DNA from 4 places in the Ruegeria sp. G2 genome. Region 1 is predicted to be linked to each of the others. Evidence: riboswitches for the same ligand, from Rfam matches in the RefSeq annotation. Region 1 holds a riboswitch; each other region holds the start of a gene.
What was found. Region 1 has a riboswitch for cobalamin ahead of ACR0DU_RS18035 (DUF4198 domain-containing protein). Riboswitches for the same ligand answer to the same signal wherever they lie in the genome.
Positions count from the first base shown of each region.

Region 2: another riboswitch for cobalamin. It lies ahead of ACR0DU_RS12820 (hypothetical protein); the one in region 1 lies ahead of ACR0DU_RS18035 (DUF4198 domain-containing protein).
Region 3: another riboswitch for cobalamin. It lies ahead of ACR0DU_RS09095 (hypothetical protein); the one in region 1 lies ahead of ACR0DU_RS18035 (DUF4198 domain-containing protein).
Region 4: another riboswitch for cobalamin. It lies ahead of ACR0DU_RS00310 (DUF1636 family protein); the one in region 1 lies ahead of ACR0DU_RS18035 (DUF4198 domain-containing protein).

Region 1 covers NZ_JBQFON010000011.1:19,939-28,048, reverse strand. The annotation lists partial or broken gene ACR0DU_RS18050 (beta-barrel domain-containing protein) at 35-361, shown strand; gene ACR0DU_RS18045 (acetolactate synthase large subunit) at 1,078-2,751, shown strand; gene ACR0DU_RS18040 (aldehyde dehydrogenase family protein) at 2,748-4,133, shown strand; cobalamin riboswitch at 4,246-4,448, shown strand; gene ACR0DU_RS18035 (DUF4198 domain-containing protein) at 4,579-5,364, shown strand; gene cbiM (cobalt transporter CbiM) at 5,371-5,982, shown strand; gene ACR0DU_RS18025 (cobalt ABC transporter permease) at 5,979-6,560, shown strand; gene cbiQ (cobalt ECF transporter T component CbiQ) at 6,560-7,342, shown strand; gene ACR0DU_RS18015 (energy-coupling factor ABC transporter ATP-binding protein) at 7,339-7,989, shown strand; gene ACR0DU_RS18010 (glycosyltransferase family 2 protein) at 8,067-8,110, opposite strand, start outside.
Region 2 covers NZ_JBQFON010000006.1:137,306-145,415, reverse strand. The annotation lists gene nudC (NAD(+) diphosphatase) at 1-10, opposite strand, end outside; gene ACR0DU_RS12840 (bifunctional 2',3'-cyclic-nucleotide 2'-phosphodiesterase/3'-nucleotidase) at 148-2,064, shown strand; RNA gene ffs (signal recognition particle sRNA small type) at 2,104-2,202, shown strand; gene rsgA (ribosome small subunit-dependent GTPase A) at 2,361-3,389, shown strand; gene ACR0DU_RS12825 (alpha/beta hydrolase family protein) at 3,424-4,281, opposite strand; cobalamin riboswitch at 4,403-4,623, shown strand; gene ACR0DU_RS12820 (hypothetical protein) at 4,711-5,118, shown strand; gene ACR0DU_RS12815 (protein-tyrosine phosphatase family protein) at 5,122-5,625, opposite strand; gene ACR0DU_RS12810 (DNA polymerase III subunit gamma/tau) at 5,796-7,556, shown strand; gene ACR0DU_RS12805 (YbaB/EbfC family nucleoid-associated protein) at 7,759-8,103, shown strand.
Region 3 covers NZ_JBQFON010000004.1:23,312-31,421, reverse strand. The annotation lists gene ACR0DU_RS09115 (FecCD family ABC transporter permease) at 1-576, opposite strand, end outside; gene ACR0DU_RS09110 (ABC transporter substrate-binding protein) at 578-1,525, opposite strand; gene ACR0DU_RS09105 (ABC transporter ATP-binding protein) at 1,542-2,327, opposite strand; gene ACR0DU_RS09100 (DUF1636 domain-containing protein) at 2,324-2,680, opposite strand; gene ACR0DU_RS09095 (hypothetical protein) at 2,677-2,886, opposite strand; cobalamin riboswitch at 2,919-3,126, opposite strand; gene ACR0DU_RS09090 (catalase family protein) at 3,494-4,525, shown strand; gene ACR0DU_RS09085 (peroxidase family protein) at 4,544-6,196, shown strand; gene ACR0DU_RS09080 (ATP-binding protein) at 6,193-8,110, opposite strand, start outside.
Region 4 covers NZ_JBQFON010000001.1:61,857-69,966, forward strand. The annotation lists gene ACR0DU_RS00295 (cobalamin biosynthesis protein CobG) at 1-275, opposite strand, end outside; gene cobN (cobaltochelatase subunit CobN) at 272-3,565, opposite strand; gene cobW (cobalamin biosynthesis protein CobW) at 3,571-4,626, opposite strand; gene ACR0DU_RS00310 (DUF1636 family protein) at 4,623-5,003, opposite strand; cobalamin riboswitch at 5,089-5,291, opposite strand; gene ACR0DU_RS00315 (NAD(P)-dependent oxidoreductase) at 5,437-6,384, shown strand; gene ACR0DU_RS00320 (glycosyltransferase family 2 protein) at 6,675-7,682, shown strand; gene ACR0DU_RS00325 (class I SAM-dependent methyltransferase) at 7,675-8,110, shown strand, end outside.

The DNA.
Region 1 (8,110 bases):
CGTACCGTTTGCCGAAACCGTCACAGTCGAGGCCTTTGTCGCGCCGGATGACATTACCTTTATTCGATCTGATCTGGAGGTAAAGGTGCGTATTACGGCATATGACGCTTCACGCTATGGTGCCCTGGACGGGCGGGTAACGCGCATCGGCGCGGATACGGTACTTGCCCCGGATGGAGATACGCCGGTTTATGTCGTGGCGATACGGCTGAGTGGAGCGTTGACGGACGCGAATGGGCAGAATCTGGACGTGATACCGGGAATGGTTGCTCAAGTTGATATGCTGTCCGAACCAAAAACAGTGCTGGAGTATCTGACGAAGCCAGTCATCCGCGTAAAGGACAGGGCGTTTCGAGACTGACGGATTACGGCTGTTCTGTCCCCGCACTCATTTTGTTACCGCGTTGATATCACTTCACCAATACGTGATGAGCCCTGTGCTGGATTATGGCCGTTCCAGTTCCAATCTAGTTTGAATATTTAGCCATCGACTTGATTGCAGCACACCTAGGCTGGGCCTAAGTCGAACCAAGAACGAGCCAAACAAACATGTTGCAGCAATCCAGTTCTCTCTTTTGTCTCGCGGTTCTATGGGTCGTTGTGATGCACGTCGGGTTAATCACCCAATTCGACAGGGCCATGAGGCTTAATTTTCCCGTGGTTGCCCGGTGTTGTCACGTTTTTGAGCGTTTTTGCGGGTTATTTTGGCAATATTTCTTTGTTCAGGATCGTGCGGAAACGCCCCTCAATTGGTCAGAGCAGTCAGGGATTGGGTGCGCCTACGAAAATGCTACTTCAACTGTTCCGCTCGGGTCGACGCGTGATTTGCGCCCCATTGGTGCGGTTCATTTTGCGCATTACCCATTGCTGACAGTGGAGCAGGGAGCGAAAGGCCACTCAGCTGCGATTGTCGGTCGATAAGCGTGGAACCCAATTCCGAGGACAAGCTTTTTCCCAAGCGACAGCGATTGCAAGCAGGTGGTTAATCGATGGACCTGAACCTCATTCAAAATGGTGGTACATTTAGTTTCGTGGCCACCCCAAGCTCACCGATCTGTCGTGAAATCAGGAGATTACATGTCTAATAATGACCAAATCGTATCGCCAATTAACAAAGCTTCTGATCTGCTGGTCGCAGCGCTTGAGGCGGAGGGTGTTGAGTACATCTTTGCTGTTCCGGGAGAAGAGAACCTGGATGTTCTGGAATCTCTAAGAACCTCAAAAATAGAGTTGGTTCTAACGCGTCACGAACAGGGCGCGGCATTCATGGCTGCGACCTACGGTCGTCTGACGGGTAAGGCCGGAGTCTGCATGGCGACGCTGGGGCCGGGGGCAACGAACTTTGCTACACCAGCGGCCTATGCTCATCTGGGTGGTATGCCGCTGATCATGATCACGGGGCAGAAACCAATCAAGAAGTCGAAACAGGGCCAGTTTCAGATTGTCGATATTGTTGGGCTATTCGATCCGATCTGCAAAATGTCCAAACAGATCGTACACGGCAACACAATACCCTCATTGATCCGCGAAGCCTTTCGTGTCGCGCAAGAGGAGCGCCCCGGCGCGGTTTTGTTGGAACTTCCGGAAGACATTGCAGCCGAAGAGACTTCTGAGCATGTTCTTGAACCGCATCAGCGTCACTATGCCGTGGCCGGTGATGCAGTTCTGACCGAAGCGGCTGAGATGATCCGTGCTGCCAGGATGCCGCTTTTGCTTTTGGGGGCCGGGGCGAACCGAAAACACGCCCGCAGCGCATTGAGCAAGTTCGTGAACGATACCCAGATCCCATTTTTCAATACTCAGATGGGTAAGGGTGTCGTGGATGAGCGGTCCGAACTGTTTTTGGGCACAGCCGCTCTGTCGGATGGTGATTATCTGCACTGCGCCATCGAACGCGCTGATCTGATCATCAATGTGGGTCACGATGTTGTGGAAAAACCACCGTTCTTTATGGAAGAGGGCGGCACCAAAGTGATCCATGTTAACTACAAGGCCGCGCAGGTTGATCAAGTTTATTTCCCTCAAGTTGAAGTGGTTGGTGATCTGGCGCAATCCATCTCCAAATTGGGTGAGTTCCTGCAAGGACCTTTGGAATTTGACCGAAGTTACTTCCAGCGGGTCAAAAACGAGACCGATCTACACACATCAGAAGGCGCTGATGATCCGCGTTTTCCGGTCATCCCCCAGCGGTTTGTAGCTGACACACGTAAAGTCATGGGGGACTGCGATATCATCGCTTTGGACAACGGTATCTACAAAATTTGGTACGCCAGAAACTACCAGGCCTATCAACCCAACACGGTTCTGCTGGACAACGCGCTTGCGACCATGGGGGCAGGCTTACCTTCGGCCATGATGGCAGCGAAGCTATATCCTGAGCGTAGGGTTATGGCCATTTGCGGTGACGGAGGGTTCATGATGAACAGCCAGGAGATTGAAACCGCCGTTCGTCTTGGCCTCAATCTTGTTGTTACTGTTCTGAATGACAGCTCGTACGGAATGATCCGTTGGAAGCAGTCGCATGCGGGGTTTGATGATTGGGGATTGGAATTTAAGAATCCTGATTTTGTGCAATACGCTAACAGCTATGGTGCTACGGGTCATCGGGTCGAAAGGACAGAAGATCTGGTGCCTACCTTTGAAAAAGCGTTTGAAGCAGGTGGTGTGCATCTGATCGACTTGCCGGTCGATTACAGTGAAAACCAACGCGTTCTCATTGATGAGCTTGCGGCGAAGGTCTGTCTGATATGAGTAATGTTGTTGAAGTTCTGAACCCGTTTGATCTTGAGAAAATCGGTAGTGTCGAGGTTAAAAGCTGGAACGATATCAATGTCATGTTGAATGTGGCACACGGTCTGCACCGTGATCGAGGCACTTGGTTGCCTGCTTACAGGCGGATTGAGGTTCTGAAGAATACAGCTCGGATCATGTCCGGCCGCGCGGAAGACCTTGCGATGCTAATCGCCAGCGAAGGTGGCAAACCCTTGATTGACGCGCGCATCGAAGTGACGCGTGCCATTGATGGTGTCGAGCTGTGTATCCATGAGATCGGTCAGATGGCGGGTCGGGAAATACCGATGGATCTGACGGCGGCAGGATCGGGTCGGATTGCCTTTACACAGCGTGAACCTATCGGCGTAGTGGTTGCCGCAAGCGCGTTTAACCATCCGTTGAACTTGATCGTACATCAGGTGGCGCCGGCTGTGGCCACTGGATGCCCGGTCCTCGTCAAACCGGCACTTGATACACCACTGTCATGCGAAGCATTTGTCGACATCCTGTACGAGGCTGGCCTACCAAAGGAGTGGTGCCATCTGACGATTTGCCAAAATGATGTAGCTGAACGGATGATCACGGACGCGCGTGTCGGATTCTTTTCTTTCATCGGATCGGCACGTGTCGGTTGGATGCTGCGCTCGAAGCTGGCGCCGGGGACGCGATGCGCGTTGGAGCACGGCGGAGCGGCGCCAGTTATCATCGATGAGACAGCCGACATTGATGCCATGATTCCCTTGTTGACCAAGGGTGGATTTTATCATTCCGGTCAAGTTTGTGTCTCGGTTCAGCGTGTTTTTGCTCCATCAGGGATGGCGGAAACGGTCGCTCGAAAGTTGGCAGAAGCCGCCTCAGCGCTGAAGGTGGGTGATGCCCGTGACGCCAGCGTGGAATGTGGGCCACTGATCCGTCCGGGTGAAGTTGATCGAGTAGAACAATGGGTAGACGAAGCGGTTGCGGGAGGTGCCCGCGTAATGACAGGGGGTAAACGGCTGGGCCGAACGACCTATGCTCCGACTGTCCTTCTAAACCCACCCGCTGATGCGAGCGTGTCCACCTCCGAAATCTTCGGGCCGGTCGTTTGTGTTTATGAATATGATGATCTTAGTGCTGCATACGAAGCTGCAAACGCTCTTCCTTTTGCATTTCAGGCGTCGGTCTTTACCAAATCCCTGGATACAGCAATGCATGCCGTGCGGTATTTGGACGCCACGGCCGTCATGGTGAACGATCATACTGCTTTTCGGGTCGACTGGATGCCATTCGCGGGTCGCCGTCAATCAGGGTACAACACCGGCGGTATCGGCTACACCATGCATGACATGACGCAAGATAAGATGGCTGTAATACGGCTGTGAAGAAGCTGTCAGGATCGATCCGATGCTGGTCGAGCGAATGTGGGTACTCTAATTTCGCAAATGGCCCGCTTAGTGACGGAAACGATTGTTGACCGTGCTTTGCATGTTCTGGCATGAACACGCCATGTTCGGTTCCGGGGGATTCCCCTGGAAGCAATAGGGAATGTAGTGCGGTGCTCTTCGCGCCAAATCTGCAACTGCCCCCGCAACTGTAAGCGGCGAGCGCGGCTGACAATGCCACTGGGATATCCCGGGAAGGCCAGCATAGCGCTTTGACCCGCAAGTCAGGAGACCTGCCGAACACGCGCCCTCGGAAAGGGTGCTCATTGTCGGCGACGGGGTGTGCGCCTTATCCGTTTGTCTCGGTCGACGAACGGACGCGGGCCTTCCCCAAGTCAAAACCAAATATGTGCCGGGGAAGGCGCGACCTGAGAAGGACTGAGTTTTGAAGAAATTGCTTTTGGCAGCAGCAGCTGCTGCAGTGATGCCTGCGTTTGCGAGCGCTCATTTCCTAATGGAATACACAGAAAACACGATGATCGAGCGACCCGGTGATGTGCCGGTAAAGCTGATATTCTGGCACCCGTTTGAAGCTGGTCATGTGATGACGCTTGAAAAACCGGAAGAATTCTATGTGATCCACAGCGGCAATAAAACCGATCTGCTGGACACATTGGAAGAAACCACATTTGACGGCCCAGACAACAGCGCCAAGGCGTTCAAAGGCTCGGTCCCGGTGAAGCGTTCGGGCGACTATGTGGTGGTGACCGTTCCTGCGCCTTACTACGAAGAATCTGAGGATATTTATATCCAGCAGATCACCAAGGCCTATCTGAACCGAAATGAACTGCCCACCGACTGGGATCAGCCGCAAGGTCTGGCAACAGAAATCCTGCCGCTTAACAAGCCCTACAACATCATTGCTGGCTCAACTTTCACGGGTCGCGTGCTGAGCGATGGCAAACCAGTTGCAGGGGTCGAGATTGAGATCGAATACATCGCCGCCGCCCCTGACCTCAAAGGCACGGGCGCCGCTGCACCGACGGTGTCACCGCTGCCAGGTGGTGCGCTGGTAGCGATTTCGGACGAGAATGGCTATTTCAGTTTTGGTGTACCCAAAGCCGGTTACTGGGGTTTCGCCGCTTTGGGCTCTGGTCCGAAAACCGAGCATGAAGGTAAAGAGCTGAGCCAGGATGCCGTGATCTGGATCCGCGCCTGGGATCTGGAGTAAACCCTTATGCACATTGTAGATGGTGCTCTTTCGAACCCTGTCGTAATCGGCGGTGCGATCGCTGCTGCAGGCGGGATTGCAATGGGGCTGAGGTCGCTGGATCTGGATCGCATTCCCACAGCGGGTGTTCTGTCAGCCAGTTTCTTCGTTGCTTCGCTGATTCATGTGCCGATTGGCCCATCTTCTGTGCATCTGATCCTGAATGGCCTGGCCGGGCTTTTGCTCGGTTGGGCCGCCTTTCCGGCTTTGTTTGTAGGGCTGCTGTTACAGGCTGTATTCTTTGGATTTGGCGGATTGACTGTGCTTGGGATAAATACGCTGAATATTGCCCTTCCGGCGGTACTGACCTGGATGATCTTTGGCCGCCTCATCGCCCGAGGCTCGGCCATTCAGGGGGCGATTTGGGGCGGTATCGGGGGGGCGTTCTCAATCGCAGCCACAACCGCGTTTGTTGCCATTTCGCTGGCGATGTCCGGTGACGCGTTCCTGCCTGCGGCCAAGCTGGTGTTTTTCGCCCATATACCGGTTATGGGCATTGAAGCCATGCTTACGGGGTTTGCCGTGATGTTGGCGCGCAAGGTGAAACCGGAACTGTTCAAAAAGGCGGTTTTAACATGAAACAACTGGTTGTTATTGCCACGCTGATGCTCACACCGATTTCGGCCCTCGCACACAAGGTCATCGCGGGGGTTTTCCCCGCTGGCGAAGCGATCGAGGGTGAGCTGGGGCTCTCCAATGGCGATATGGCAAGCGACCAGGAAGTTTTCGTCTACGGCCCCGATGGTGCTGAACTAGGTAGCACCGTTACCGATGGGGACGGGTTCTTTTTGTATATCCCCACAAAACCTGTTGCGCATACCTTCAAGGCCGATCTTGGCGCGGGCCATGTGGCTGAAGTGACCATGTCCGCAAACGAGGTGGCCGAGATCATGGGAGTTGCCGCTGAGGTTGCGGAGATCGGCGCTCAGCCTGCGACTTTTGCAAGCGTTGGAACCGTGATGGTTGCGTCTCTGTCCGACCAAGAACGCGCCGCGATCGCTAAAGTGGTGCGTGACGAAACCCGCCCCCTGCGCCGAGAAATTGCCGCCTATCGCGAACATAACGATATGCAAAGTATTTTGGGGGGCATCGGGTATATCGTTGGTCTCTTTGGCATCGGGTTCTATTTCGCCGCGCGCCGGAAGATGGCCGCCTGATGGCACATGCACTGGAACCCCAGGCCAAAACTCTGGCCGAGGCAGGTGGGAGTGAGCCCTACGGGGTGATCGCGGATTTGGATCCGCGGATGCGCATCGCGATAACATGTCTCTTTGCCGTCGTCACCGTTGCACTAAGTTCAATCCCGTCATTATTGACCGCGCTTTCAGTTTCGATCGGGCTGTTGCTGATGTCGCGTTTGCCCATTCGCAGAACTCTCAAACGTATGGCGATGATGGACAGCTTTATCATCTTCATGTTGGTGCTTTTGCCATTCTCCATGCACGGAGACACCATGTTCACCCTCTTTGGATTTGCGGCAAGCTGGCAGGGGTTCTGGAAAGCCATTGAGATCGCGCTGACGGCAAACGCCGTGATACTGGCGCTGATGGTCCTGGTCGGGTCGATGGAGCCTGTCACATTAGGTCATGCATTGCACAAACTTCGCTGCCCGGAGGTGCTTGTGCATCTGTTGATGTTCACGATCCGCTATATCGAGGTGCTGCGCGAAGAGTACCTGCGTCTGTGCGGCGCGATGAAGGTCAGAGGTTTCCGTCCGGGCACCAACTGGCACACCTATCGCAGCTTTGGTTATCTGGTCGGTATGATGCTGATCCGCGCCATTGAACGTTCCGAGCGCATTCTGGACGCGATGAAGTGCCGAGGGTTTTCGGGCCGGCTTCTGTTGTTGCAAGAATTTAACCTGACCCGACGGGATTATTGGTTTGCCACGATGATGTGTGCGATTTGTGTCAGCCTTCTCATTCTGGATTTTCAATGACGATCCTTGAGCTCGAAGACATTTGCTTTTCGTACCCGGGTCAGGCCCCGGTACTGGACGGGGCTTCACTGCAGCTTGAACCTGGCCAGCGATTGTCGATTGCAGGTCCCAATGGTTCAGGAAAATCCACACTATTTCGCATTGTCCTTGGCCTTCAAGCGCCCTCTTCTGGGCGCGTGAACATCTTTGGTAAGGATAGGTGTGTCGAGGCTGACTTTCACGAGGTTCGCCGCCGTATAGGATTGGTGTTCCAAGACCCTGACGACCAGTTGTTTTGCCCGACCGTGGCGGAAGATATCGCTTTTGGCCCGCTCAATCTTGGGCGCAGCACGACCGAAGCGCTTGCCATCGTTGACAAAGTGCTGAGCGATCTGGATTTGATGCATCTGCGAGACCGTATCACGCATAAACTTTCAGGTGGTGAAAAACGGTTGGTGACCCTTGCCACCGTACTCGCGATGGAGCCTGAGGCGTTACTATTGGACGAGCCGACCAACGCGCTTGATGCCAAGAATGAAGCACAGCTTCTGGAAATTTTGCAGGGATTACCTCAGGCAATTCTATTGGTTAGTCATGCCCCTGCGTTCCGCCTCTCGTTGGCGCCCGAGACCCTCGAACTCCGACGTGGGCAGCTTGTAACGGTGTGAGGCTGATACGCTGCGATCGGATGCCGCGCGTTGGCAGTAACCATCAGATCCAATGGAATAGGCAGATCAACCGAAAATCATGTTGGTTGGTTCAACGCCATTAGATCGGGATTGGCAGAGA
Region 2 (8,110 bases), on a different contig from region 1:
CGCGTTTCATGCCTGTCATTCCTGTATTTGCGCAAAGGGCTGCCATGTCTTGACCACCGGTGCAACGGGGTATTCACAGATCAATATTTCTTACGCCGTCGAAAGACCGCAGCAATGCCTCGGAATTTGCACTAAATACAACTCATAGTGAAGTTTGCGTTACACAATCATCCAGAAGTAAAAATATTGAAAGCCGAAGTTTTCCCGCCTCAAAATCGAGATTTCAAAGGTCGCGCGCACCTTCGGATCCTGGCGACCTCTGATCTTCATATGCACATGACGTCATACGACTATTATGCCGATCACCCCGATCCTGATGTCGGCCTCGCCCGCACCGCAAGCATGATCCGGGTCGCCCAAGAACAGGCGGAACGCAACGGGGCGCTGGTTTTGCTATTCGACAATGGCGATAGCCTGCAAGGTACCCCGTTTGGCGACTGGGCGGCCGAAGCCATGCCAGCCCAACACCCTTTGCCCAAGGCGTTCAATATCCTGGGGTATGATGCAGTCGGATTGGGCAACCACGATTTTGGATTTGGACTAAAGTTCATCAATCGCATCGCAGGTCAGTTCGAGTGTCCGGTTGTTTGCAGCAACATGAAAAGCAACACTCCCAAACAGGGCTGGGTGTCCCAAGCAATTCTGCAGCGCACAATCAGTATCGGTGGAGAAGATGTTCCTATTAGCATAGGTGTTCTTTCTGTCCTGCCACCTCAGACCGCCCGGTGGGAGGCGCATATGCTGCGGGATGACGTGCAAATTGCCGATATCCTAACCGCAGCACAACGTATAGCAGCAGAACTGCGCAAAGATGGATGCGATTTGGTCGTCGCGCTGGCTCATTCAGGCCTCGGTTCGGCAGAGGCACAGCCAGAACTGGAAAATGCCGTTATTCCGCTTGCGGCCCTGACAGGCATTGATGCAATCGTTGCTGGCCATACACACCTGACTCTGCCGGGCGCGGCGCATGTCGGTTTGAAACATGTCGACAGCAATCGCGGACTTGTAAATGGCAAACCGGTGGTGATGCCGGGTTGGGCAGGCTCACACCTCGGCCTCATTGATTTGACTCTGGGTCGAGATTTTGACGGCTGGCACATCATCAAGAGCGAAGCCGAATTACGCGCAGTCAATCAAGCAAAATCGCCGGTGACCGATTGTCCCGAGTTGGCGCAGTTGTTTGCCCAAGGCCACACAGCAACACGCGCCCGCGCGGCCAAGCCCGTCGGCAATGTCCCACACCCATTACACAGCTATTTTTCGTTCTGCACCCCTGATCGTGGGTTGGCGCTTATCGCAACCGCTCAAGCTGCAGCGCTTCGGCCGTACCTATTGAATACCGAATGGGCAGACCATCCCGTCCTGTCAGCCGCCGCCCCGACCAAATTCGGAGGCCGCGCAGGAACTCGGTTTTATACCGATGTCCCGGCGGGAAGTATCTCGGTACGCAATGTGGCTGATCTGTGCGTGTTTCCAAACGAGTTGCGTGCCACTTTGATCACCGGAGAACAGGTTCGTGATTGGCTTGAGATGTCCGCCGGGCTGTTCAATCAGCTTTCGCTGAATGATCCAGTCAACCTCATCGATCCTCTGCGGGCGGGGTATTATTTTGATGTACTGCATGGCGTGACCTGCCGGTTCGACCTGTCTCAACCCGCTCGTTTCGATGCAACGGGACGGATCACAGATCCCGGCCATAGCCGCGTTCGCGATCTTACATTTCAAGGGCTGCCTGTCGCCGCCAATCAAAAGTTTGTTGTTGCACTCAACAATTATCGCGCCAGCGGGGGCGGTCATTTTCCTATCGACTTTCAAGCAGATCAGATCAACCTGCCGTCGCTGCGCATTCACGAAATCCTGTGCGATTACATCGCGGGAAGATCGCCCGTAGACCCATTGGAACAAGCTCCTCAGCCGTTTTCTTTTGTGCCGACCCAAAGCCGCGGAGCAATTCTGACCACCGGTCCCGGCGCGGACAAATACCTGGAAGAATTGGCGGATTATGATCCCCAGATACTGCCCCGTGATACCGATGGGTTTATGCGTATTCATCTGACCTTCTGACGGGTTGCCATTTTACAGCCGGAGGCCTATATCGATGTTCGAGAGGTTGGCGCGGGCGAGCGCCTCGCCAACCTGGTCAGGTCCGGAAGGAAGCAGCCACAACGAGCCCCGCTTGGGTCGATGTCCAACCTCTCACTTTGAACCCATTAGCCGTAGGAGGGCGTTTATGATTGTAGCAATGACCCTTCGGGCAGACCGGTTCTGATTCTTTTATCCAGCTGACTGCCTGAATACCTCACCTGCGAATGCGCGTTCGCCATTCGACAGGATTGTTGTTTCTGATCACAGGCAGACACATGTCACTTTCCTTATCGGACCTCGGATGGTCCTCTCACTTTGCAGCTCAGCATGCGGCTGAGCCGTCTCTTCTCCCCTTTCGCATCGCAGCCGTTCACCGGGATCGGTTGATCGGGTTGAGTCCAGAAGGCGAGACTCCCCTACTCTCCCCAGACCAATCGACTGGTGCTTTTGCGGTCGGAGATTGGGTGCTGACCGATGAAAACAAACGCATTCGCAGTGTTCTGGAACGGCGCAGCCTGCTGCAGCGCCGGGCCGCGGGCACAGACGCCGCAGCACAGTTGATCGCGGCCAATGTGGATGTGCTGTTCATCGTCAGTTCCTGCAATGCCGACTTCAACCTGCCCCGACAAGAGCGCTATCTTGCGCTGGCCCATCAGGCAGGCAGCTATCCGGTGATCGTTCTGACCAAGTCGGACACCTGCGACAACGCAATTGCTTATGTCGAACAGGCCCAGTCACTGGCCCCGTTTCTGACAGTTTTGGCCGTAAATGCCTTGGATCAGTCCGATATCGAACAGGTCCTGTCGTGGTGCCCGAAGGGACAGACCAGCGCCCTGGTCGGATCGTCTGGCGTTGGCAAGACGACACTCGCCAACGGGATGACTGGACAGGATCAAGCCACCGCAGGCATTCGCGAAGATGATGCGCGTGGCAGGCACACAACAACAGCACGTGCGTTAAATCGAATGAGCAACGGAGGTTGGTTGATCGATACACCCGGTATGCGTGCGTTGCGCCTGCTGGACGCGCAAGAGGGTGTGGACGAGGTGTTCTCGGACATCTCGGACCTGAGCCTGAACTGTCGATTCTCTGATTGTCAGCACGACACCGAGCCCGGCTGTGCGATACAGGCTTCAATCGAATCCGGTGCACTTGATCCCGCACGGCTGGACCGATGGCGCAAGCTGCGTCGCGAAGATCAGCACAATTCGGCTTCGGTGGCACAGGCACGCGCACGCGATAAAGCGTTTGGAAAAATGGTGCGCAGCGTGATGCACGAGAAAAAATCCCGCAAGGGACTTTGACCATTCTGGGCACCGGTTACCGGTGCCCAGCAGTTCAGGCGATCAACCGGGGCCAGACGGCAGCGTTTCGCCGGGCAAACGCGCCGATATGGCCGACTTCAGATAACCCGAATTCATTTGCCGAAAGCGAATGGCGCCGCGCGCCAGAACCATAGAGATCGGCAAGCCGCCAAACCGCCTCGGGGGGCACAACCTGATCATCCTCAAAGGCGAATATGTCAACTTGCTTGCCCATGTCGGCCCAGCGGTTTGCCGGCAAGGTGTTTCCGATTTCGGGTACATAGCTTTGAGGCGCTGTGCACCATTTGCGCCATTGCCAGTAAACTTGGGAAGGCAGATTTGTTCCAAAACCCAAAGCCTTTCCAGGCAAATACCCGAGCGCATGTACCGCCAGGGGCGCATGACCGTACCAGAACAACGTCGCCAAAGCGCGGTAAGGCCAAGGATGATCCCTCAGCGTTACCAGGCCGGAACAGACACATATCATCCTGTCGATCTGATCGAAATCGGGTTGGACCGGACCAAACATCCCGCCCAAAGAATGCCCGATACTCCAAAGCTTGGCCTGTGGAAACCTCCGCCGCATTTCGGTCCGCGCAGCCGGAATGTCGATCAGCGCCCAATCCGCCATGGTGACACGCGATTGCTTTTGTGAGCCTGTCAGAGAGTGACCAAAATCCCTGTAGTCATAAGTCAGGCAGGCCATGCCGTGCGCTTCTGCAAGCCAACTTGCGAAATGTTGGTAGTAATCTCTGGGCACACCGGTTGCGCCGTTGATCACAACAACTTTGTCCGGTTTTGCGACTGGGTGATAGAGCCGTGCCGACAGTATTGCCGGGCCGGACTGAAACTGAATGTCCTCGGTGACAACCGCTTGCTGTATGTCCAACATGGTGCCCTCTGAAATCAACTGAACCGATCAGTTCACCCAAGGCGCGCCGAGTCAAGGTTGACGTGGCTGGACCGTGCGTCACATGCCATGATCAATCTTCTTGACACCCGAACGATTGTACCGCTAGCGATGACGTGATGGTTCTCGCGCCCAACCGGGCCGGGATGAAAAGGGAACACGGTGCGGTTCTGCCCGGATAAACCCGGAACGAACCCAGTCCGAGACTGCCCCCGCAACTGTAAGCGGAGAGCGATGTCGAAATGCCACTGGCCTTGAAGGCCGGGAAGGTCGGCAAAGCAATGACCCGCAAGTCAGGAGACCTGCCATCAAAACGAAACTGAAACTCGGGCGGGGTGTCCGGGCAGGGCAAGACCGCATGCATGCTGTCCCTCCTGATTGATGCCCCTGCCCTGCGCGGAGGGCGCATGAATGATCTGGAAGACCAACACGCATAAATTCTCGGCAACAATTTGCCAACGGACCGGGAAAAACTGCCCCGCTTTGGCACGAATGGCACGGGCACTGGCCACTTCGGTTGGAAAAGCTGGCCCCACGACCACCGCAGGATTCGGAATCGAAGGAAGCTGCGATCTGACTCATTGCGCCAGTGGATGCACCGCCCGATTTCGCTCCGGTCCGGAAGAAACCCGAGTGTTCTGTGATGCCGATTCAGACGTCGCGATCGACCATCTGGACAGCTATGCAGACCTGATGTTTGGCACGGACTCGCGCCCCATCCCTGCAGGCACCTTGTCCCGACCGCCGTGCGCAATGCTGGAAGTGTTAGCCCTGAGCGGAAACACTCGGGCGCAGGCTGAATACCGTCCGTCGGCCTGATCGCTATTCGGCTACCAGGACACTGGCAGGCGCAGTCGCCCAGCGCAGCTGCGCGTCGGTTTCAACTGCACATGGGCGTAAGGCTCGCAACCTTTTCAATGCCTCGTCCGGGTGCTCTCCACACTCGACCATCAAGCGCAATACAGCCATACCAGAGCGGCCACATCCGCCTTTGCAGTGGATTAGTACTCGGCCTCCACCCGACAATGCGTGGCGAGCAGACTCGCTGGCATCCGCCCAGCGCATATCAATGTCGTTGCAGGGTATACCGTAATCCTCGACTGGCAGATGAACCCAGCGACAAGCGCGGCTGCGAACATCGGCCCCAAAATCCCTGGCGCCATCAAGGATCATCTCGACCTCGGTGGTCATTGACAGAATAAGGCCGGGCTTCCATCCGGTAACCGCATCAAGATCACCGGAATAGTCTCCTCCTCGCCCTGGCATTGAGGTTAACGCAAGCGAGCCCCCGCCCACTTGAAGTGCATGGATAACAATCTGAGCCATTCTACGCTCCCCCCGAAACGCTGATCAGAAAATCTTTCTGGCTGGTCTTAGACTGTACGATATTAACCGCGTCGGACGGCAATCCAAAATGAAAATCCTCGCGGCTTGCTGTGGACGCGGGCAGCGGGGGCCTCTACGCTGCGGCGTAACTCGAATCCGACAGAGCAGACATGACCGATACGCCAAGCCCCGCCTACCAGGTTCTTGCCCGCAAATACCGTCCTGAAACCTTTGCCGATCTGGTCGGTCAGGACGCGATGGTACGCACACTGAAAAACGCGTTCGAGGCGGACCGGATCGCCCAGGCCTTTATCATGACCGGCATCCGTGGCACCGGTAAAACAACCACAGCCCGGATCATCGCGAAGGGGATGAATTGCATCGGGCCTGATGGCGAAGGTAAACCCACCACCGAACCCTGCGGTCAGTGCGAGCATTGCGTCGCCATCATGGAAGGCCGCCACGTTGATGTGATGGAGATGGACGCCGCCAGCCGGACTGGTGTGAACGACATCCGTGAAATCATCGACAGTGTCCGCTACCGTGCCGCCAGCGCACGCTACAAGATTTACATTATCGACGAGGTCCACATGCTCTCGACCAGCGCTTTCAACGCGCTGCTCAAGACGCTTGAGGAACCACCCGAGCATGTGAAATTCATCTTCGCCACGACCGAGATCCGCAAGGTCCCGGTCACGGTTTTGTCGCGGTGCCAACGTTTCGATCTGAGGCGGATCGAACCCGAAGATATGATCGGCCTGTTGCGCAAGATCGCTGAATCCGAGAAAGCGCAGATCGCCGATGACGCATTGGCGCTAATCACCCGAGCCGCCGAAGGATCTGCCCGTGACTCAACCTCGCTGTTGGATCAGGCGATTTCGCACGGTGCAGGTGAAACCAGCGCAGATCAGGTGCGCGCTATGCTTGGGCTGGCGGATCGGGGTCGAGTGCTGGACCTGATGGACATGATCCTGCGCGGTGATGCGGCCAGTGCTTTGACCGAACTTAGCGGACAATATGCAGAAGGTGCTGATCCTCTGGCAGTGCTCCGCGATCTGGCTGAAATCACCCATTGGGTTTCGGTGGTCAAAATCACCCCTGATGCCGCCGAAGATCCAACCGTTTCGCCTGACGAGCGCGCCCGAGGCCAACACATGGCCGAAGCGCTGCCAATGCGTGTTCTGACCCGCATGTGGCAAATGCTGCTGAAAGCTCTGGAAGAGGTCTCGGCTGCACCCAACGCCATGATGGCCGCAGAAATGGCTGTGATCCGCCTGACCCATGTGGCCGACTTGCCAAGTCCGGAAGAACTGATCAAGCGCTTAAAGGATGCACCTCCCCCCCCCAATCCCGGGCCGGGTTCGGGTATCGGAGTGCCAGGCCAGGCGAGCGCTGCGCCACAGGCCTCTGCCCGACCGGCCTATACCTCTTCGGCCATCGGTGGGAATGCAGGCGGATCGAGTGCAGCTCTGGCTCAGGACGTACAGGCAGCACTAGCGCGGTATCCCACTTTTGAACATGTGGTTGAATTAATCCGTACCAACCGGGATGTGAAACTGTTGGTCGAGGTCGAAAACGGGGTACGCCTCGTGTCGTACCAACCGGGACGGATCGAATTTACCCCGGCCGACAATGCCCCGACCGATCTGTCTCAACGGTTGGGTGCATCGCTGCAACGCTGGACGGGTAACCGTTGGGCAGTATCGATTGTCTCAGAAGGCGACGCTCCGACAATTGCGGAAGTTCGGGATGCTGCTGATCTGGCTCTCAAAGCCGAAGCGGAAAAGCATCCACTGGTGCAAGCGGTTCTGAGTCATTTCCCGAAAGCGCGGATCAAAAGCATCGAAACAGCCGAGCAACGCGCTGCTCAGGTCGAAACTGAAGCCCTGCCCGAAGTAGATGACGAATGGGATCCGTTCGAGGAAGACTGATCCTGTAAGCGATCTCCTCAATCCAGCCAAGTGCTCCCGTTCCCGCCGCGGCTCCTCGGCTGACGCCGACGATCCTGCCCGGGCCAAACGGGAGGAAAGGTCTTGTCAAAGGTCTTGACGACGGGCGGGAGTGTCCTGACCTCTTGTGTCGCGCGGTTACGCTTCGTATCTAGGCCTCAAATCGAGTGACAGGAGATTACCGATGCTTAAAGGACTCGGCGGCCTGGGTGACATGGCCAAAATGATGAAATCTGCACAGGACTTGCAGACCAAGATGACCGAGATGCAGGAAGAGCTGAACAACCTGATGGTTGTCGGTGAATCGGGCGCCGGCCTGGTTAAAGCCACCGCAACCGCCAAGGGTGAGTTGAAAGGTCTGGATATTGACCCGTCGATCTTCAACGGCGATGACAAGGAAGTGGTCGAGGATCTCATCCTCGCTGCGATCAAGGACGCCCAGACCAAGGCGCAGGAGCGCTCGCAGGCTGAAATGGCCAAGCTGACCGAAAGCATGGGTCTGCCCGCAGACATCAAGCTGCCGTTCTGATACACCC
Region 3 (8,110 bases), on a different contig from region 1:
CAGGCCCAATCCACCTAACATCCAGAAGATCACCGAGTGGGCAGCGCGGTTGTCACCCGCAAATATCAAGTAGTTGGTGATGGCTGAAAACAGGAATGAAACCGCCAATCCTGCCAGGATTAGTTTCTCTGGTGCACTTGTGCGCAAACCGTGAACCAGCGCCAATACAACGCCCGACGCGACGAGCCCTCCGCAGAAGGCGGCGAGCGGCAGTGTCCAAAAACCCAGCACATCTCCGGTTACGGTGATGACAAACACCGCACCTGCGGCGGCCCCCGAAGACAAGCCAAAAAGAAAAGGGTCGGCAAGATCGTTGCGAGTCGTGGTTTGTAGGACGACGCCAACGATACCAAGTCCGGCGCCTATCACAGCGGCGAACAATGCACGGGGCAACCTGAGATCAAACACGATCCGGTGCATCGGAGACATTTCGCCGTCGTCGATACCCGTGCCACGCATAATAGCAGTAAATGTCTCAGACACCGGGATCGAGGTAGTTCCGTAAATCGTGGAAACCAGCACAAGGGCGGCCAAAATAGCCGCCCCCAGCAGAAGTGTTAAGCCAAATCGGCCCATATCAGTTGAGGCCCGGATGCATCGCTTGAGCCATTTTCGAGATCGCCTCAATATTTGCGGGGCCAGGTGTCAATTCTTCGTACCGCAAGCCGATCCAACGCTCATTCTTGACGGCATCTGTCTGCGACATCACCGGATGCTCTTGCAGGAATTTGAAGGTATCTGCTGCGCCGTTGCCGGTCTGATAATCCAGCAGCACCAGGAACTCGGGGTTAGATGCGGCCACGGCTTCCCAGGAACTACGCCCCCAGCTTGTATCCATGTCATGGGTGACATTCTCACCACCCGCCGCAGCGATCATAGCATCGGGAATGGCAAACTTCCCAGCAGTGAACGGTGCATCCGCCGGACCATCCAACAAGAAAACTCGAGGCTTCGGCAGCTCGGTCGTTTGCGCTTCGATCGCGGCCAAATCGTCTTTCCATTCACTCACGAGCGCCTCGGCCTTGTCCTCGACCTGCATAACCTTGCCAAGACGCAGAACATCGTCAAACAGCAGGTCCATGCTGGACTCGGGGCGATCCTTGTCCAAATGCACACAGCTTTCGGTCAGGATCATGGTTTTGATCCCGAAGGGTTCCAATGTGTCTGGTGTCACATCCCCACCCGGTTTCATTCCATAATACCAGCCCGCGAAAAACAAATCTGGGTCCGCTGCGACTAGGTTCTCAATAGTGGGGTATTTCGGCGCGAGCTCCGGAATGTCACCCCGCAAGGTATCGAATTCCGGGCTGGTCTTGTACCAGCCGGTGATCCCGGTGAGGCCGACGATCTTATCCTGTAGCCCCAAAGCAAAAGCCATATCCGTCATGTTCATGTCATGCACGACCAACCGTTCCGGCAACGTCTCAAACACAAGAGGTTCGCCGCAATTGTCCACGGTGACTTCCTGCGCTGCAGCGCTGCTTGCAATGGCAGTGACCAAAGCCACGGACCAGATGTGTTTCATCAATATTCTCCTGAGTTTATGTAGAAACAGTGGTTCTTCGGATATCAAGAGCCGGTATCACGCGACCCTCATGGTGAAAGCACAGATAATCCACGCCAAAGGTTTCACGGACCCGTTCGGGCGTCAGAACTTCGGCGACCGTGCCAAATCCGGTCAGGCGCGTGGATTTCATCAAAGCAACATGTGTGGCGAATTCAGGGATCATGACCAGATCGTGCACGATCATTACCACTGTGACCCCAAGATCGGCGACCAGCGATAGCATCCGCCCCTTTGCGTCTGGGTCCAGATGATTGGTGGGTTCATCGAGAAACAGCAATGAGGGGTTTTGTGCCAAGGCGCGCGCAATATGAGCCCGCTGACGCTCACCCCCAGAAAGCTGAGCCATCCGCTTGTCCGCCAACATGCCTAAATGGGTGAGGTCTAATATCCGGTTCAGTTCGCGCGCATGATCTTCGGCCGAGCGATCTGCGCGTATGGGGATCTGACCCAATGCCACATAATCACGCAGTGACAGGCGCCCGTCAGGAAATTCCTGCTGGCTGACAACGGCTATCATGCGGGCGCGTTCTTTTGCGGATAGGTGCTTGAGGCTTTGTCCATTCATACGCACATCCCCCAATGCCAGTGCCTCGGCACCACAGAGTAGATTCAAAAGCGTTGTTTTACCTGCCCCGTTCGGACCAGCGATCGCAAGAATAGCGCCCTCGCCCAAGGCGAACGACACGCCTTGCAACAAGATATCTCCGTTAAGCGCGTAATATTCCAGATTTTCGGCAATCAGAAAGCTTTGCTTGGTCATAGCGCTTCCTCAAACTCAATACGCGGCAGGCGTGAGAGAGTTTTTGTGAACAATGCCCTTGGCCGATCAGTGGCATTTGTCCAACCATCGCCAGTGCGCAGATACTGATGGGCAAATTCAACGATCGCGTCCAAATCTTCATCTGTAGAAATGTCACCAAATAGATATTGTGCTTTGCCACGGGCCTGAAAGCCGATGGTGATTGGCCTTTCACAACCCGCCATACAATTCACAGAGCGGATCACAAATTCCCTCGGCAATCTATGCTTCAACGCCTGGGGTACTTTGTCTGCACTTTCGCCACTTCTGCAGCTCACGCAGACAAGAAGGATATGATCAACACTGTTCGTCATCTCGCCACCGTATATTGCGCAATTAAGGTTCTTGCAATGTTATATCGTAACGCTTTGAATATTCTGAACACCGCTTTAGGCACCCCGCGTCGGCGGTTCACGTTGTCGACAATGTATTGATCAGCGATTTTCACATTTCTCACTCCGCTTGTTTCCAAGCGCAGACGGAAGCTGCCAGTCGTGTGCACACGTGTGAAACGTGTCATCAATACCTCCTTCCAGGACGCCCCGCCCCGGGTTGGTTGAACAATTGATGGCAGGTCTCCTGACTTGCGGGTCTGCGCTTGGCCAACCTTCCCGACCCTTGGGGTCAGTGGCTATTTGGCATAGCTCACCGCTTACAGTTGCGGGGGCAGTTACGGAATTGGCGCCGCTTGGCATTCCTCACCGTATTCCCTTTTCATCCCTCTGACGTATCGTTGGGAACCATCTGCTGCCTGAGTGCCCGAGATCAAGAAATGCGTCAATAACTTTCTCCAAGCTTAAGTCTTCGAAGGTAAGCCAACGCAACACTAGCGAATACGGCGCCAACCGTGTCCGTTTTGAAGTCGTAAATCGATGGATCCCACCCTACCAACTATTGACCGGTATACTTCATTCTGACGCGAAAACGGCTGTTTGAGATCGAAGGGAATGAGGCAATAAGGCTGCCATAAGTCACTTCGTTTGAAAGAAAAACCAAAAAGGGTTAATCTGCGGGCATTTAGAAGGGGCTGGCTGTCGGATATATTTGTAGAGGTTAATTATTGCCTGGGCTTGCTCGGGAAAGGGGGTTCGTTGACACATTCTTTGCCAAACACTTCACCTGAAGACGTGGTTGACGATATCATCGATCAGAATTTTGAAGCGATCGCGAAGTGGAAAGGTCGAAGGTTAAGAGCGCAACATGGGCGCAGCCATGGATGTGTCAAAGCCACTTTCACAATCCGGGACGATCTGCCGGAAAGGTTGCGCCATGGCCTTTTCGAAAAGGCAGCAAGTTATTCTGCAGCAGTTCGCTTTTCCAACGGTGCGCATCTGGACGATCGTAAAACCGATGCCCATGGAATGGCGGTCAAACTATTTGATGTGCCGGGCACCAAACTGATCGACGCCGAGGCACTTTCACAACTCAACATCTCGCAAATCAGCGATGAGTTCGACTTTGTTCTTGTCGATCGGGACACTTTTCCCAGCTACCTTTCCGACGATTATGAACGGCTAAGCAGCCTGATCGCCACGCTGCAAGCCCTCCAGCACGCGGCAAATAAGCGTCGCAGCTGGTCATTGAAGCTGATTGCTCGAGGGTTCGTGGCCCTGTTTCGCGCATTTGCCACGCAAAAAGGCAGGCGACATCTTCAGACTGCGAGCGATTTTGCCTCGAACTACATGCAGTCGCCATTCGAGTCGCATTTCTGGTCAACGACGCCCTATCGGCTGGGGGTTGACCTGACAGTACGATACCTCGCCCGCAGCGTTCGACATAAGGTAGCAACCAAACCGGTGGACGAGCATGACGGCATCAGCCTGAAACTCCGTCAGGACGTCGCCAGTGACGGCAATCGATTTGAGTTCTGTATAATCGAACCACCGCGAAACGATAGCGACTTCGATCCGCTCGATAACCGCGTCAGATGGGCCTGCGATCCACAGCCGGACGCACCACTTGACCCGTTTCATCGCACGGTTACACCCATCGCAGATATTACCATCGAAAGAGATGCAGAATTTGATCCGCTCGATGGTGATACCTTTTCATTTTCGCCATGGCGTGTGACCGCCGAGCACAAACCTCTGGGCCCGATCAACGAAATCCGGCTTAAGACTTATCTCAGCCTCGCCCGCGCCCGTTTTCCAAACCGATGATCAATTGGAGCCATTTAGATGCTGAATATTGATGATCTTATCAATCTTGGGTTCAAGATCGCACCACGCACGACAAGCTATATCTCAGCCATGAGGCTTGCGAATGCAGCGCGGGTGCACCGGCCGCGGCCCTATACATTGGGTGCGGACTATACCAGCTGGCCGGGCGTCTATTCCAACCGCTGGATTGGTCGTCACACACCGCCCGAAGATCCTTCACCGATCCTGCCATCGGAAAGTGAAGTGGCCGACTTGTTTCGCCGCAGAACTCAGATAGATGGCAGCCCGCTTACCTTGTTGTGCCCGCAAGGCACGACCGTTCTTTTCATCTCGGTCGCGCAATGGTTCACCGACAGCTTTCTGCGGACCTTCGGGCCAACCGGACCGTTTGATCAGACTGATTCAAACCACGAAGTCGATTTATGCCAGATCTACGGATTGAACGATTTTCAAACTGATATGCTGCGCGAAAGAGACCCTGAATCAGGCGAAATGACCCACCGACTGGCGTTTCGGATGGACGACAATGGCGAGATGTGGCCGCCGAAGCTGTTCCAGAAAGATCAATCCGGTGGAGTTAAGCTGGCCCCGCCATTTGATGGCAGTCTCGCCGAGGGTGATAATGCGGCGCGGCCCCTGCATGATCCGTGCAAGCTGCGCAACTCCTTGAAACGCGCACATCCCGAGCTGACGTGCCAACAAGTCGATCAAAGGCTGCTTGATTTTCACGCAACCGGCCTGGACAACGGCAACGGCACGATCGGCTATAGTGCCATCAACACATTGATGATGCGCGCGCACAATACATTTGCCGATCTTCTCTGGCGCGAGAAACGCGGCACCGACGGTTGGGATAAAGAGCGCGTGTTCCAAACCACGCGATGCACTCTGATCGCGCTGCTGATCAAGCTGGTGATTGAGGACTATATCAGCCACGTGGCAAACATGCCTTTTCATCTGCCGGTCGGCGTCAACCGCTGGCAGCGTTGGCATCATTCAAACCAAATCGCGATTGAATTCAATTTGCTGTACCGTTGGCATTCAATGATCCCCGAGCGTTTCATCATCGACGGCGCTCAGGTCGAGCCGACTGGATTCCGGTTCAACCCTCGCCTCGTCGAACAAACGGGACTTGAGGAAATGATCCGCTCTCTCTCGCGCCAACCCGCAGCCAGGATATCGCTGCGCAATACACCTGATTTTCTGTTCGAAAGGCCTGCAAAAGGTGTGCCCTCACCGGTCGAAGCAACGATTGCCCTTACACGCAAAGCACGACTTCCCTCGCTGAACGCCTATCGTCATCATTTTAAACGTCGAGTACACTCGAGCATCGCGGATCTTGTGGGGGATCAGCCCTTCGCCGACGAGCTAATCGCCGACCTGAGCAGAATGTATTGCAATGTTGACCGGATCGAGTTGTTTCCGGGCTTGTTCGCCGAGCAGCACAAGGGGACCGTCATTATGGGTGACTTGATGACGTCAATGGTGGGGTATGACGCGATCACGCAACTCATGAACAACCCAATGGTCTCAAAGAACCTGTACTCGGCCAAGACCTTTTCGCAAACGGGTCATCGGCTGCTGCTAAAAACCTCTTCATTTGCGCAGGTCGCTGAATTTGTTGGTCTGAATCTTGCCCCGGATGACTGTGCATTGGGCCGAAGGCGCTAGGCCGAAACCCCGGCATCATTCAGCTTGGCAAGACGTGCAGCAATCTCAGGGTCAACTGGTCGCAGACGGGCCAGATCTTCTAATGCTCGTTTCTCATAAAGAGCAGCTCCCTGATCACGGGCCACCTGTATCGCCCTTCGGCACGCGGCCTCGGCCTCATCAGAAGCGTCTTCCTGCTTTGCCAGCAGCGCAGCTCTGATCCGGTTGAGCTCGGCTTCGTAATTCCGCTCTCCGGTTCGATCCGCAAATCTTAAACCAGCATCAACTGCTTCCAGACCTTGTGGGATTTGACCAAGCGCGAGAAAGCCACGCGCAAGTTCAGTATGGACAAGAACACCTGCCGCCTTGGCTCCAGTTGCATGCATTTTTTCCCAGGCCGATTGCAGCAAGGCGACGCCCTTTGCCGGTTCGCCCGAACGTATCGACGAACCCGCGAGATGCGCGGTTGCAACCGCGTTGTAATATGGGCCAACACTGTCTCGCACGATCTTTGCAAAAGTCTTTGCCATATGCGGATAATCCGGATGATCGGTCTGCATGTAGATCTCGGTCTGCCAATGCATCGCATTTGCCACTGTCAGCGACTGCCCCAATGCCCCTGCAGCATCAACCGCACTTTTGGCGCGAGCCAAAGCACGTTCAGTATTCCCCAGGAAACTGTCGACCAAGGCAGCCATGCTCTCGATCTGTAACATCGCCGCGACATCCGGATCGTTTCCTGCCTCAGCAGCGTGTGCTTCGGCGTGCAAAGCTGCTTTTTCCAGCGCAGTCGCCGCAGCTATGAACTGTCCACGCGGTGCAAGCGCTGATCCACGTATGTAATTGCCGACCATGCACGTATGGTGATCATCATGGGCATCGATCATCGCCTGTCCCCAATGCTCGGCCTTGCGATAATCCCCTTTGACCATCGCGGCGGTAAAGAGACCCCTGCCGGCGCGCACCAAAGTGCGGCGATCTCCGAGTTTCTTGGAAAGTTCAAAGCTACGGTCGAAGGCTGAAATTGCAGAAACCGCGCCATATCCGATCCGGACGCGTTCGGCGGCTGCAAGTAGAAACTGCAAGGAAAGTTCTGCCTCTTCACGATGTTCGGCAGGTAGTTTCTGCAGCAACCGCAGTCCGTTTCTAACGTGCTGCGCACCTTCTTGATTGGCATGACGACGCAAGTTTATGCGAGCGGCTTCGATCCAGGCAGCTACGGCTTTGTCGGGCGCGCCTGCCAACTCCCAGTGACGTGCAATCTGTTCCGGTTTGCGGGCCGCCTCCGGCTGTGCGTTCAGGGCTTCGGCTGCGCGTCGATGTAAATGCGCACGCCGGTCCCGTACAAGGCTTTGATAGGCAGCTTCGCGGACAAGTTCGTGCCTGAACCGCCAGGCCCCGCTCGCATTTTTCCCTGTACCCGGCAGGTGTTGCAGTAAACCTGTTGAGGCAAGCTGGTGTATTGCCTCATGAGCTTCGGCTTCTGAGATGCCGCTGATATGCGCCATCATAGGTACGCCAAATGTACTACCTATGACTGCCGCCTCGACAGCTGTACGGCGCAATTCACCCACTTCGTCTATTTGCTGCGCCAATAGGTCGTGAAGTGTCGCGGGAATGGCCCCCAGCCCACGTTCGGGTGAAGCTGCCATAGCAGTCGCGCATTCTTTGATGAAAAGAGGAATGCCGTTCCCACGGGTCACGATCTGCGCCATGGTTTCATCACTAAGCTGCGCATTTGATGCGGCACCGGCCAAAACCGCAGCGGTGTCATCATCCAGCGGTGATAGTGCAGTTATCTGCAGCGAAGGGATGCTTTCTTCCATAGCCCGCGTGACAGGATTTCGCCCGGCCAACAATAGCAGAACAGGTAATTTGCTAAGATGCTCTGCCACAGTTTGAAGAACCGAAAGGGTCGACGGATCTGCCCATTGC
Region 4 (8,110 bases), on a different contig from region 1:
TCGGCATCGAGAAGGTTCAGATCAGACAGCTCGGCCAATAGCGGCTGGTGGTCGGCTTCCTTGACGCCGCGTAGTTGCAGGTTCGCACGATTGGTCAGGTCGATAGTGCCATTGCCGAAACGGTCGGCCAATTGGCACAGACCCAAAGCCTGCTGAGCGCTAAGCCGCGCCAACCGCGGGCGTACGCGCACGACCAGACCATCGCCGGACATCATCGGGCGATGTGCGCCGGGGCACCAGCCTTGGACGATAGGTTTGTCGGTGAGAGCGCTCATCCCAGACCTTCCAGACTGGCACGGATCGAGTTTCGGCGCGTGTTCCATAATCCAGCGTCCAACAAGGCGCGGAATCGGTCTTGCATCGCCTGATGCGCACGCGGGTTGGCCTCTTGTAGAAAGGCATCGACGCCTTCGTCGCCAAGCGTGGCTTCGTGATAAAGGTCGAACAGATGCGGCGCGACGGTGCCAGACAAATGTGCAAACGAGGCCATGTGATCCAGCGTCGCTGCAATCTCGGCCGCGCCTCGAAAACCATGCCGCTGCATACCAGCGATCCAACCTGGATTGGCGGCGCGCGCATGGACCACGCGACTAATCTCTTCGGTCAAGGTACGGGCGCGTGGATTTTCCGGGTTGGTATTGTCCAGGTGATAGAGCTGAGCGTTACCACCGCTGATTTTCTTGGCGGCAGCAAAGCCTGCTTCATGCGTGGCATAATCATTCGCCAATAGCAGGTCGGTCTCGGTCAGGTCCTGGAGGTGTACAAAGCTGTCGGCATTGGCGACGCGCTGAGTAATGCCGTCCTTATCCCGTGCGATGTGCTCGCCTTCCAACGCGAAGGAACTAGCGTCCAGCCAAGCCTCACCCGCCTGCACGCGCGCCTCATCCGTATAGGTTTCGGACAGATGAGTCATGTTCAAACCATAGTTGCCGGGGGCTGGCCCATAGACCCGCGCGGCTGGCTCCTGACCGGCGTAAGGGTTCCAGTCGGCTGCTTCATCTCGTTTTGTCAGTGCGCGGACGGCCTGACCGTACAGCGCGGAAAGCGTCGGGAACACGTCCCGGAACAGGCCTGAGACGCGCAATGTCACGTCCAGTCGCGGGCGGCTGAGATCGGTGATTGGCAAAACTTCGATGCCCGAGACCCGGTCGGACCCTTTATCCCAAACCGGCTTCACCCCCAGCAGGTGTAGCGCCATGGCGAATTCCTCGCCCGCTGTGCGCATCGTGGCCGAACCCCATAGATCGACGATCAAGCCCTTGGGGTAGTCGCCTTCTTCCTGCAGATGCCGCCGAACCAGCTCTTCAGCGAGCTTGACGCCTTGTGTATAGGCCGCGCGCGTAGGAACCGAGCGCGGGTCGGTCGTGTAAAGATTCCGCCCGGTCGGCAATACATCCGTTCGCCCGCGATAAGGGGAACCGGACGGCCCGGCCTCAATCCGTTTGCCCGCCAAAGCGTCAATCAGGGCGTAGCGTTCAGCGTGGGCCGACGGGGCAGGGTCGAAATCACCCGTCATATCTGGAACCCGTCCAAAGATGTGCAGGCCGTCGCCGAACTGACTTTCCTTGATATCGCAGACAAATCGATCAATGCGCGTGATCGCCTCGGCGATGCAGGTGGCCTGATCGAGGCCAAGGTCGCTTTCCAGCCCAATGGCCTGTGCCTCGTCGCGGATATCTTCCTGTAACCGGTCACGGCGCTTGGGGTCCAGACCGTCCGCGTTCGAGAACTCATCCAGCAGTGCTTCCAGCCGAACCATGCGATCCGGCGTACCACTTTCTTTCATCGGGGGCGGGATATGGCCCAGCGTAACTGCGCCGATCCGGCGCTTTGCCTGCGCAGCTTCGCCGGGGTCATTGACGATGAACGGGTAGATCACCGGCAGATCGCCGATCAACACCTCGGGCCAGCATTCATTGCATAAAGCGACCGATTTACCTGGCAGCCATTCCAGCGTGCCATGGGCGCCAATATGGATCAGAGCATCCGCGCCTATTCCTTTGCGCAGCCAAAGGTAAAAGGCGACGTAGCTGTGACGAGGCGTGCGCGAAAGGTCATGATAGTCATCCTCGCGCAGCTCTGGCGTGCCGCGTTCTGGCTGCAGCGCAACCACAGCGTTGCCACGCCGGAGGGCCGTGAAATGGAATGCTCCATCTGCGAACGCTGGATCGTCCTCGGGGTCTCCCCAGACCGTCTGCAGATCGGCGCGCAATTGATCGGGTAGCTCTGCATACGCAATCAGGTAGTCCTGCAATGACCACGAAATCCGGGCGCCCAGCAGGATTTCGGCAATCGGCTCGGCCGGTGCGGTTGCATATCCTTCATTCTGAAGATCGGTCAGCATCGCTTCGGCAGAAGCGAGCGCATCAAGGCCAACTGCGTGGGCCATCTGCCAGTCCTTACCCGGGTAAGTCGACAGAACCAGCGCCGGTATTTGATCCGAAGTGGGCTTTCCGTGCAGGGCCAGCCAGCCAGAGATCCGATCGATGACAGCTTCGATCCGGTCAGGTTCAGGCTGGTGGGCAAAACGCGAATATTCCAGATAAGGATCGCGCTTGTCCGGTTCTTTGAACGACACGATGCCCGCGTTAATCCGCCCGTCGACCTCGGGCAGCACCACATGCATAGCGAGGTCGGCAGGCGAAAGCCCGCGTTCCGCCTCGGCCCAGGCTTTGCGGCGCGAGGTCGCGAGGGCGACCTGAAAGACGGGCACATTGGCAGCATCCAAAGGTGAAGTGCCTGATGCGCCCTTGCCCGAAAAGGAGGTGGCATTGATGATCGCCGAAGGTTTCAGCGCCACGATCGTCTCACGCAACCAGTCTGCGGCGGTTGGCGCTTTGAGCGATGGGGCGAACAGGCCAATGGCCTCGAATCCACGCGATCGCACACTGCGGATCAAAGCCGCGATTGGGGCAGTGTCGGCAGAGGTCAGGTAGGCCCGATAAAACGTGACGATAATGCGTTTTGCATCGCCCGAAAAAGCTGTGTCTGCCGGTATAACGCCACGATCCGGGCACCAGGCGCCGTAATCCGGTATGGACTTTGTCCCCATCACCGGACCGGCATATAGTCCCGCCGCCAGTGCCATCTGCGCGAGTGCGGCCTGCGCGGCAACCTCTCCGCCGGTGTCACACAGATGCGCCAAGCGCCGCAGGGTTGAGACGGGCAGGGTGGAGTACTCATCCAGCCGCGTATCTTCGCGCCCGTCCGCAGGCAGGACAGCCAGTGCGATCCCCTTGGCCTGTGCCAGTGCCAGAACCTGCTGCAAGCCGTAAGACCAATATGGCACGCCGCCAATCAGGCGGATCAGGATGCCTTTGGCCCCCTCAAGCGTCTGTTCGACATATGTATCGACAGAAAGGGGGTGTTTTAGAGCTGTCAGGTTGGCCAGCCGCAGGGTTGGCATGCGCCCGTCTGGCCCGCCACCGCGATGCCAGCCCGCCGCGAAAGCGCCAAGGTCGCTGTCGGAAAAAGACAGCACCACCAAGTCCGCCGGGCTCTGGCCCAGATCGGTTGGGGTCTCGGTTTCCTCTAACCCGTGGCTTTCGCGGAAGACGACGTGCATGAGTCTTACTCGGCGGCCTCGGTCACACCCACAAGGATATCACGGATTTCGGCCTCTTTGATATCATCATGCTCGGCGATAACCACAAGGCGCGAGCGGCGCTCTTCATCAGGTTCCCACGGGCGGTCATACTGATGACGTACCCGCGAGCCGACGGCCTGTACCAGCAGGCGCATGGGCTTGCCCTGAATCGCGGCATAGCCTTTGACGCGCAGGATGTTCAGTTCCTTTGCCAGGCGTTCGATCTTGGCGACCAGATCCAGCGGATCAGTCTGTTCCGGCAGTTCGACGATGATGCTTTCAAAATCGTCATGCTCGTGATCGTGATGACCATCATGATGGCTGGGACGCGCTTCCATGTCGTCCTCGGCGGCAGCTTCAAGGCCCAAGACAACACGCACGTCCACGACACCATCTGCGACTTCGACGACGGGTAGGGGGCGAGGGGCTTCGGCCGCGATGACCTCTTTGGCTTTGGCGACACCTTCGGGACCGGCCAGATCGGGCTTGGTCAGCAGGATGATGTCGGCGCAGGAGATCTGATCTTCAAACACTTCCGATAGTGGCGTCTCGTGGTCGATCGACTCATCGGCGAGGCGCTGGGCGTCTACCGCTTCGACATTGGGTGCAAACCGACCAGCGGCAACAGCTTCGGCATCGGCCAAAGCGATCACGCCGTCGACGGTGATTTTCGAGCGAATGTCTGGCCAGTCGAACGCTTTAAGCAGCGGCTTAGGCAGAGCCAGGCCCGAGGTTTCGATCAGAATGTGATCGGGGCGCGGCTCCAAGGCCATAAGCGCTTCGATCGTGGGAATGAAATCGTCGGCCACCGTGCAGCAGATGCAGCCATTGGCCAGTTCCATGATGTTTTCTGCTGGGCAATCCGGGATTGCGCAGGATTTCAGGATATCGCCATCGACACCCACATCGCCGAACTCATTGACTACAACAGCCAAGCGCTTGCCTTGCGGGTTCTGCATCAAATGCTTGACCAGCGTCGTTTTGCCCGAGCCCAGAAAGCCGGTGATCACGGTGACGGGCAGTTTTTCGAGATTGCTCATTTCAGCGCTCCAATCGGGGGAATACGGGCCGCGCAATTCTTGCGGAAGTGTTCGGGGCGTTCACGCCATTTGACCAGCCCGTCCTCGGTCTGAAGGTACTTGGTGGCACCTTCAATGATGGTTTCGACGTGATCGGTTTCGCTCAGATGTTTATAGACGAATGTCCATCGATCAGGTCCACCACGCAGCACGATAGAACAGCCTTCATCGCAGTTTGAAAGGCATTCTACTGCTTTCAAGGTGATGCCTTCGGGCAGGTCAGCCTGTTCTAGCGCTTTGTGCAGCAATGTGCCGGGGCGTTGGGCGTCGTCTTCGACGGGTAGGCCGCGACGACAGGTGGTGCAGACCAGCAGTTCGACCGGTGTGGTGTCGGCCATGTCTCTCATCCCCCCAAATCCTCTTCGTGGGGGACGGGGTTTCATGTGGGCTGATTAAAGCCCCACACCGGAACACCCCGTCCGGTTTCATCTTCGGGCGTTGGCAGGTCTCCCGGCTTGCGGATGTCAGAGCGGTGCTCTGTCGGATGTCCCGCCTTCCCGGCATTCGCCAGTGGCTTGGGCACCCTCTCCGGTCACGGTCGCGGGGGCGGCTGCGTTTGACGGAAATTCCGCTGACGCATTCCCTTTTCATCTGCTGCTGCAGACACCAACACTTGGCTCTTGGGACAGCATCACCCCCCTTGTCAAGCGAGTCTCGCTCAACTGTGCGTACAGGGGCAAAAAAGCGACCTCTGAGGGTCGCTGGACGGCATGACTTAGGTCAACAGGCGTGTTCGCATGTGCATCGAAAGACGAACAGGGAGAGCGTCATATGAAAGTAGGCTTCATCGGGCTGGGAAACGTGGGCGGAAAATTGTCGGGCTCGCTGCTGCGCAATGGGATTGACCTGACCGTTCATGACCTCAACCCTGATCTTGTGTCTGGTTTTGTCGCGCAGGGTGCGAAGGCAGCTGAAAGCCCCGCCCAATTGATGCGTGATTGTGACGCCGTGATTACCTGTCTGCCATCTCCTGCCGCCTCGGACGCGGTAATGCAGGAGATGCTGTCCGAAGTGACATCCGGTAAGATCTGGATGGAAATGTCCACCACCGACGAAGCGGAAGTAAAACGATTGGGTGCTTCGGTGATCGAACGTGGGGGGGCTGCAGTCGATTGCCCGGTATCGGGCGGATGTCATCGGGCAGCTACGGGCAATATTTCGATCTTCGCAGGCTGCGATCGGGAAACATTTGAGTGCATTCTGCCGTTCCTGACGACGATGGGGCGCCGCGTTTTGCACACAGGCGATCTGGGATCGGCCTCAGTGTTGAAGGTGCTGACAAACTATTTGGCAACCGCAAATCTGATCACTTGCGCCGAGGCTTTGGTGACCGCAAAGGCCGCAGGGATGGATCTTGGCACGACCTATGAGGCGATCAAAATTTCGTCGGGCACATCATTTGTGCACGAAACGGAAAGCCAAGTGATTCTGAATGGGTCCCGCGATATTTCATTCACCATGGATCTGGTCAAAAAGGACATCGGTCTGTTTCAGGAGGTCGCCGACCGCGCCGGGGTGCCGCTGGAGATAAACCCGGTGATGATGAAAATCTTCGACGACGGAATCGCACGCTACGGTGACCGGGAACTTTCCCCCAACATTATCAAACGCCTTGAGGACGCCACGGGGCTGGATATCCGTGCTCCGGGGTTCCCCGCGGAAATGCAGGATGATGAGCCGGAAGAGCCGGGTTACGAAGTGGTTCCTCAGAATCGGTAAAACATAATGTGCTGACGTTCAGGAAGAGTTTCGTTTGTTGATGCCACGGTTATCTGCGGTTCGGAGGTGGTTATTCGGATTGTCGCAGGAAAGTTCTGATCAAGTCAGCGGTTAACTCAATATTAGTTGGCGCTGAATGCATATTGAGTTCCATCATTTTCATCAGCCCCCCTGGGGGCCGGGGTGCGGTAGCCGGTTCTTCCTGGAACTTGCTGCGTTGGACAATTTCCGGAGGCTATTCTAAACAGATCAACAATAGTCCGATAATGGCACAGGCAAGAGTTTAACTTATGGGAAACGAGACCTTTCTCATCGTGACGACGATGAAGAACGAAGGGCCATTTATGATCGATTGGGTGGCTTACAACCGCGCAATCGGGTTCAATGATATTCTGATCTATACCAACGACTGTTCTGATGGCACAGATGTTATCGGTGATCGGATGCAAGCCTTAGGCTGGGCGCATCATGAGCGCAACAAGGTCGGACCACGCGCTGCGCCCCAGAACCGGGCTTTTACCCGATCTCGCAGTCATCCAAGTTATCAGTCCGCAAATTGGATTATGAGCCTGGATGTGGATGAATACGTCAACATCCGTTTGCCTGAAGGCAATGTTCAGTCACTGGTAGAGGCAAGCGGTGAAGCTGATGCAATATCGATCTGTTGGCGTATGTTCGGAAATGCCGGCTTAAATGACTTTGTCGATCGACCTGTCCCTGAGATGTTCTTTCAGGCGGCCACCGAAGACAGCTACCCCCATCACCGGACGAAAGGTTTCAAAACGCTATTCCGAAATAACGGCAAGTTTAGTCGGTTTCGCGCCCACCGTCCTCGGATCAATCCAGAGGACGCTCCAAATCCCGACGCACCGTACGAAGGGGTGTTGTGGAGAGATGCAGGCGGAAACCTCTACCCGGCAGATCAGGTGAAATGGAAGGCGTGGCGCGGATTCAGCCATGAATTCGCGCGTATTCACCACTATGCAGTACGAAGTACCGATAGCTTTCTTGTCAAACGTGAACGGGGCCGTACCAACCATGTTGGCCAAGACCAAGGTCTGAAATACTGGCTTGTTATGAATCACAACGACGTCGAAGATCGCTCGATCTTGGGCCACATGCCCGCCATGCATGACATCAAAGCCGAGATGATGGCTGATCCACAGTTGGCCGAGCTTCACCACAAAGCCTGCGAATGGCATAGTACAAAAGCCGCAGAGTTGAAGGCCAGACCTGATTGGCTCGATTTGGTTGAGGCCCTGCAGAATTCTCATATCGGAGAAGACGCCCATGGCTGAAACCGTATCCGCCGAAGACCGCCGCAAGAAACAAGCCCTGCAGCGCGAGCGGAAAGATGCGCTGAGGCGCGAAATGCTCAGGACAATGCCGCACGGAAAGCTCAGCATCGAAATCGGCGTCTGGCGGGGCGAGTTTTCGCGGATATTACTCGATGAATTGAAGCCTTCTAAGCTGTGCCTCATCGACCCATGGGGCGTGCAGCCCGACGCAGATGGTGGCGCATCTTTGGCCGGAGCGCGTAGCCAAAACGATATGGACCGCATCTATGAAGCGGTGAAAAACACATACGCCTATGAGATAGCGAAGGGTCAAGTTTCGGTAATTCGCGATTATTCAGTTCCTGCACTGCGCCTCTTCGAAGATCAGAGTATCGGTTTCGCCTATCTTGATGGCGACCATTCATATGAAGGGGTCAAAGCGGATCTGG